2 linked regions of the Alicycliphilus denitrificans K601 genome follow. The protein of the gene in region 1 binds, or shares a complex with, the protein of each later gene. Links are inferred from orthologs where the notes say so. Each region holds a gene or a part of one and is shown on either strand. Other genes may lie near its edges. The genes, in order: uvrB and ALIDE2_RS18080.

The links.
Region 2: the proteins of uvrB (region 1) and ALIDE2_RS18080 are in contact, whole or in part, in a crystal structure (PDB 7EGT), measured with the Thermus thermophilus proteins. The link is inferred for Alicycliphilus denitrificans K601 from one-to-one orthologs. Residues at the interface, in WP_096411307.1 of Thermus thermophilus: Glu23, Leu25, Arg26, Asp27, Gly28, Glu29, Arg30, Phe31, Arg55, Glu326, Asp327, Phe328, Glu379, Ser382, Gln383, His398, Gly400, Arg401; in WP_096412145.1 of Thermus thermophilus: His654, Arg656, Phe657, Gln666, Asp668, Glu669, Lys680, Arg681, Leu682, Ser683, Lys685, Tyr686, Ala687.

The regions. Positions count from the first base shown.
Region 1 is NC_015422.1:2,495,050-2,498,292, forward strand. What follows is about bases 136-3,067. They hold uvrB (excinuclease ABC subunit UvrB), read left to right. Parts: upstream 136-523; coding sequence 524-2,611; downstream 2,612-3,067. Other genes in these bases: ALIDE2_RS11930 (amino acid aminotransferase), read right to left, coding at 136-408; iscR (Fe-S cluster assembly transcriptional regulator IscR), read left to right, coding at 2,862-3,067. Also shown: more of ALIDE2_RS11930, read right to left, coding at 1-135; more of iscR, read left to right, coding at 3,068-3,243. UniProt on the Escherichia coli protein: The UvrABC repair system catalyzes the recognition and processing of DNA lesions. A damage recognition complex composed of 2 UvrA and 2 UvrB subunits scans DNA for abnormalities.
Region 2 is NC_015422.1:3,788,104-3,791,437, forward strand. The notes cover bases 312-3,334. They hold ALIDE2_RS18080 (UvrD-helicase domain-containing protein), read right to left. Parts: upstream 3,007-3,334; coding sequence 616-3,006; downstream 312-615. Other genes in these bases: ALIDE2_RS18075 (PhoX family protein), read left to right, coding at 312-594; ALIDE2_RS18085 (GMP reductase), read left to right, coding at 3,208-3,334. Also shown: more of ALIDE2_RS18075, read left to right, coding at 1-311. UniProt on the Escherichia coli protein: A helicase with DNA-dependent ATPase activity. Unwinds DNA duplexes with 3'-5' polarity. Translocates on single-stranded DNA with 3'-5' polarity. Initiates unwinding more efficiently from a nicked substrate than double-stranded DNA.

The sequences.
Region 1 (3,243 bases):
GCGGTGGTTCTCCCAGCTCGGGTCGGAGATCAGCACCTTGGCATCCGGGCTGACCTTTTTCAGGAAGTCGGCGCCGATCTTCAGGCCGCCCGTGCCGCCGATGGCCTGCACCGTGGCCACGCGGCCGGACTTGACCACGTCGGAGTCGGCGCCGAACACCAGCGCCTTGACGGCGTTGTCGTAGGCGGCGATGCCGTCGATCGGCAGATAGCCGCGCGCCGTGGGCTTGTCCATCATGGCCTTTTCGGCCGCCTGCACACACTGCAGCAGGGGCAGCTTGCCGTTGTCGTCGAAGTACACGCCCACGCCCAGGTTGACCTTGGCGGGGTTGGTGTCGGCGGCGAATTGTTCGTTCAGACCCAGGATGGGGTCGCGGGGTGCCATTTCGACGGCAGAAAACAGAGACATGAAGAATCCTTGAGGGGGGTGGAATTTCTCGCGCGTGACCCCAGGTGCAGTAGGCTTTCGGGTCAGCCCGCAATTTTAATGAACGACGCGCGTCCGGGTGTCGTTGACCGCCGCCATGCAACCAGCCGCCACTGCCGCGCCCGCACCCGCCGGGCAGTTCGTCCACTTTCCCGACTCGCCGTTCGAGCTGTTCCAGCCCTATCCGCCGGCGGGCGACCAGCCCGAGGCCATCGCCAAGCTGGTGGAGGGCGTGCGCGACGGCGAGGTGTTCCAGACCCTGCTGGGCGTGACGGGTTCGGGCAAGACCTTCACCATGGCCAACGTGATCGCCCGCCTGGGCCGTCCGGCCATCGTGTTCGCGCCCAACAAGACGCTGGCGGCGCAGCTCTACAGCGAGTTCCGCGAGTTCTTCCCCAAGAACGCGGTGGAGTATTTCGTCAGCTACTACGACTACTACCAGCCCGAGGCCTACGTGCCGCAGCGCGACCTGTTCATCGAGAAGGACAGCGCCATCAACGAGCACATCGAGCAGATGCGCCTGTCTTGCACCAAGAGCCTGCTGGAGCGCCGTGATGTGGTCATCGTCGCCACCGTGTCGGCCATCTACGGCATCGGCAACCCCGAGAGCTACCACCGCATGGTGATGACGCTGCGCGCCGGCGACAGGATGGGCCAGCGCGAGGTGATCGCCCAGCTGATCCGCATGCAGTACCAGCGCAACGACCAGGACTTCTCGCGCGGCAAGTTCCGCGTGCGCGGCGACACCATCGACGTGTTCCCGGCCGAGCATTCCGAGCTCGCGGTGCGCATCGAGCTCTTCGACGACGAGGTCGAGAGCCTGCAGCTGTTCGACCCGCTCACCGGGCGCGTGCAGCAGAAAATCCCGCGCTTCACCGTCTACCCCAGCAGCCACTACGTGACGCCGCGCGACGTGGTGCTGGGCGCCGTGGAGACCATCAAGGAGGAACTGCGCGAGCGCCTGGAGTTCTTCGCCAGGGAGGGCAAGCTGGTCGAGGCCCAGCGCCTGGAGCAGCGCACGCGCTTCGACCTGGAGATGCTGTCCGAGGTGGGGCACTGCAAGGGCATCGAGAACTACACGCGCCACCTCTCGGGCGCCGCCCCGGGCGAGCCGCCGAGCACGCTCACCGACTACCTGCCGCCCGATGCGCTGATGTTCCTCGACGAGAGCCACCAGATGATCGGCCAGCTCAACGCCATGTACAACGGCGACCGCTCGCGCAAGACCACGCTGGTCGAATACGGCTTTCGCCTGCCTTCGGCGCTGGACAACCGCCCGCTCAAGTTCGAGGAGTTCGAGCAGCGCATGCGCCAGGTGGTCTTCGTCTCGGCCACGCCGGCGGACTACGAGAAGGAGCACTCGGGCCAGATCGTGGACCAGGTGGTGCGCCCCACGGGCCTGGTCGATCCCGAGGTGGAGGTGCGCCCGGCCAGCACCCAGGTCGACGACGTGCTGCAGGAAATCCGCCTGCGCGTGGAGAAGAACGAGCGCGTGCTCATCACCACGCTGACCAAGCGCATGGCCGAGCAGCTGACCGACTACCTCGCCGACAACGGCGTGAAGGTGCGCTACCTGCACTCCGACGTGGACACCGTGGAGCGCGTGGAAATCATCCGCGACCTGCGCCTGGGCGCCTTCGACGTGCTGGTGGGCATCAACCTGCTGCGCGAGGGTTTGGACATCCCCGAGGTGTCGCTGGTCGCCATTCTGGACGCCGACAAAGAAGGCTTTCTGCGTGCCGAGCGCAGCCTGATCCAGACCATTGGCCGCGCGGCGCGCAACGTCAACGGCAAGGCCATTTTGTACGCCGACCGTGTGACCGACTCGATGAAAAAAGCCATCGGCGAGACGGAACGCCGGCGTGCCAAACAGATCGCACACAACGAGGCGCTGGGGATCACGCCGCGCAGCATTGTCAAGCAGGTAAGAGACCTGATTGACGGCGTCTACAGCGAAAAGGCCGGCCAGGAGGCGTTGCGCCTGGAGCAGGAGGCGGCGCGCCACGCCGAGCTCGAGGAGATGTCCGAAAAGGACATCGCGCGCGAGATCAAGCGGTTGGAGAAACGCATGCTGGAACATGCGCGCAACCTGGAATTCGAACAGGCCGCGCGTGTGCGCGACGAGCTAGCCCGCCTGAAGGACCGGGTCTTTGGCGCCCATGGCGGCGACCATGTCCCGGCCTGAGCGCGGCACCGGGTGTGTGACCGGGCGGGGGGAAATGCGACTGTGCAGTCTAGTTACCCGACAAAATTGATAGGGTTTGTGCTATACTCCCACCAACTACTCAACTAATAGAGCCTAGCGAAGACAAGGGCCTCGGGGCAGCGGTTACGGGCTGCCAGCTCCGTGGAAAGGGCGGAGACGGTGCCAGGGCGTGGATCAAGCCATGTCCGGGCGTTTTGATAACGATCAAGCCTAGACAAAGGAGCTTGCGATGCGTCTCACTACCAAAGGCCGTTTTGCGGTCACCGCCATGATCGACCTGGCCCTGCGCCAGAACAATGGCCCCGTCACCCTGGCGGCCATCAGCCAGCGCCAGCAGATTTCGCTGTCCTACCTGGAGCAGCTGTTCGGCAAGCTGCGTCGTCACGAACTGGTGGAGTCCACGCGTGGCCCCGGCGGCGGCTACACGCTGGCCCGCAAGGCGGGCGATATTACCGTAGCCGACATCATCGTCTCCGTGGACGAGCCCATCGACGCCACGCAATGCGGCGGCAAGGAGAACTGCCTGGGCGAGGCGGGCCGCTGCATGACGCACGACCTCTGGGCCACGCTGAACCAGCGTATGGTGGAGTTCCTCGATTCCGTGACGCTGC
Region 2 (3,334 bases), 1.3 Mb from region 1 along the record:
CTGCAGAACTGCGAGAAGTCCATGGTGGCCGGCGACGCGGCCAACGTGCCGGGCAACGGCATCTCCATCCCCAGGCAGCTCAAGGCCGGCGTGGTCATGGCGCTGAGCCTGCGCGGCGGCCAGAAGGACACGGACGGCAAGGCCATCAACAGCGAATGGATGCCCGTGGACACCAAGGCCCTGCTGGCCGGCGAGGACATCGCCGCCGACGCGCTGGGCAACACCGCCAACCCGGACAGGATCGCCAACCCCGACAACCTGAAGTTCTCGGAAAAGCTGCGCACCCTGTTCATCGGCGAGGACAGCGGCCAGCACGTGAACAACTTCCTGTGGGCCTACAACGTGGACACCAAGCAGCTCTCGCGCATCATGTCGATTCCCGCGGGCGGCGAATCCACGGGCCTGCACGCGGTGGACGAGATCAACGGCTGGACCTACATCATGAGCAACTTCCAGCACGCGGGCGACTGGGGCGGCATCCACGGCGTGGTCAAGGATCAGCTCGACCCGCTGATCCGCGCCAACTACCGTGGCAAGGCCGGCGCGGCCGTGGGCTACCTCACGGGTACGCCCAGCCAGCCCAGGCTGGGTTGAGGCCCCGCGGCGCCCGGCTGCCTACTCGACCACCGTGAGCTTGGCCACCGACAGCGCCAGCCACTTGGTACCGTGGCGCGGAAAGTGCACCTGGGCGCGCGCGTCGTCGCCCTGGCCTTCGATGGCCAGCACCTTGCCCTCGCCGAACTTGGTGTGGAACACCGCCAGCCCCACGCGCAGGCCGTGGGCGGGCTCCTCCTTGCGCGGCGGCACGGGTGGGCTGGCGAAGGCCGCGGCGTTGAAGCCAAAACCGGCCCTGGCGCCCGCACCATAAGCGCTTGCAGCTCTTGAATCAGGAGCATAAGAGCCAAACCCCTGCTGCCGGGGCGTGAGCCACTTGAGCGCCTCCTCGGGCAGTTCGTCGAAGAAGCGGCTCCTGACGTTGTAGCGCGTCTGGCCGTGCAGCAAACGGGTCTGCGCGTGGCTCAGGTACAGGCGCTTTCTCGCGCGGGTGATGGCCACGTACATCAGGCGGCGCTCTTCCTCCAAGCCACCCTGGTCGCTCATGGCGTTCTCGTGCGGGAACAGGCCCTCCTCCATGCCGCCGATGAACACGCAGTCGAACTCCAGGCCCTTGCTGGCGTGCACGGTCATGAGCTGCACCGCGTCCTGCCCGGCCTGGGCTTGGTTGTCGCCTGCCTCCAGCGCCGCATGCGTGAGGAAGGCGGCCAGGGGCGAGAGCGTCTCGCCCGTGTCGGTGTCCACCAGGGGCTGCTGCAGGAGCGGCCGGTTCGGGTCCAGCCCCTGGCTGGCGGGGCTTTGCGTGAGCGCCGCGCCCGTTTCGTCGAGCGGCAGGGCCACGGCGTCGCGGCCGAAGCCCTCCTGGGTGACGAAGCTCTCGGCCGCGCTGATGAGCTCGTCCAGGTTCTCCAGCCGGTCCGCGCCCTCCTTCTCGTTGCGGTAGTGCTCCAGCAGGCCGCTGGACTCCAGCACCTGGCCGATGATGGCGCGCAGGTTCCGGCCCTGGGTCTGCTCGCGCATCACATCCACCATGGCCACGAAGGCGCCCAGGTTCGCGCCCGCCTTGCCGGGCACGCTGCTCACCGCGTCGTGCAGCGAGCAGCCGCTGCCGCGCGCGGCGTCCTGCAGCTGCTCCAGCGTGCGCGCGCCTATGCCGCGCGGCGGGAAGTTGACCACGCGCATGAAGCTCGTGTCGTCGTGCGGGTTCTCCAGCAGGCGCAGGTAGGCCAGCGCGTGCTTGATCTCGGCGCGCTCGAAGAAGCGCAGGCCGCCGTACACGCGGTAGGGCACGCTGGCGTTGAACAGGGCCGATTCGATGACCCGGCTCTGCGCATTGCTGCGGTAGAGCACGGCGATCTCGCTGCGCGGCATCGGGCCCTCGCGCACGAGCTGCCGGATCTCGTCCACGATCCACTGCGCCTCGGCCAGATCGGTGGGCGCCTCGTACACGCGCACGGGCTCGCCCGGCCCCTGCGTGGTGCGCAGGTTCTTGCCCAGGCGGCGGCTGTTGTGTGCGATCAGCGCGTTGGCCGAGTCGAGGATGTTGCTGTAGCTTCGGTAGTTCTGCTCCAGCTTGATCTGGTGGCGCACGTCGAACTCGCGCACGAAGTCCTGCATGTTGCCCACGCGCGCGCCGCGGAAGGCGTAGATGCTCTGGTCGTCGTCGCCCACGGCGATCACGCCGCCCTGGGTGACCAGGCGCCCGTCCACCACGTCGCCCGCGAGCTGCTTGAGCCAGGCGTACTGCAGCCTGTTGGTGTCCTGGAACTCGTCCACCAGGATGTGCCGGAAGCGCCGCTGGTAGTGCACGCGCACGGGGTCGTTGTCACGCAGCAGCTCGAAGGAGCGCAGCATCAGCTCGCCGAAGTCCACCACGCCCTCGCGCTGGCACTGCTCCTCGTAGAGCTGGTAGAGCTCCACCTTCTTGCGCGTGTCGGAGTCGTGCACCTCCACGTCGCGCGGGCGCAGGCCCTCCTCCTTGCAGCCGGCGATGAAGTATGCGAGCTGCTTCGGGGGAAAGCGCTCCTCGTCCACGTTGAACTGCTTGCACAGGCGCTTGACGGCCGAGAGCTGGTCCTGCGTATCCAGGATCTGGAACGACTGCGGCAGGCCGGCCAGCTTGTGGTGCGCGCGCAGCATGCGGTTGCACAGGCCGTGGAAGGTGCCGATCCACATGCCGCGCACGTTGATGGGCAGCATGGCGGACAGGCGCGTGAGCATCTCCTTGGCCGCCTTGTTGGTGAAGGTGACGGCCAGGATGCCGCCCGGCGTGGCATGGCCGGTCGAGAGCAGCCAGGCGATGCGCGTGGTGAGCACGCGCGTCTTGCCCGACCCCGCGCCCGCCAGGATCAGCGCATGGCCCGCGGGCAGGGTGACGGCGGCGAGCTGCTCGGGATTCAGGCCTTGCAGGAGCGCTGCAGGCGCCGGCGGAAACGATTCTGGGGAGTGCATCCCGGGATTGTAGAAACCCCCTTGCCGCCCGCAGGCTTGAAAGGCAAGCCGCGCGGCACAGGTATACAATCAATTACCGGGCCCAAGTTTCTTGCGCCCGGTTTTTTTGCGCCTGCGCACCATGAAAACCGGCCGCAAGCCAAGCGCCCTTTCCGCCCGCGAAATCCCTTGCGGGCGGCCCCTACAGGAGCTTGGAACCTCATGGAAATCTTCGACTACGACAACATCCTGCTGCTGCCGCGCAAGTGCCGCGTGCAAAGCCGCTCGGAGTGCGACGCCGGCGTGGAGCTGGGCGGGCGGCGCTTCAGGCTGCCGGTGGTGCCGGCCA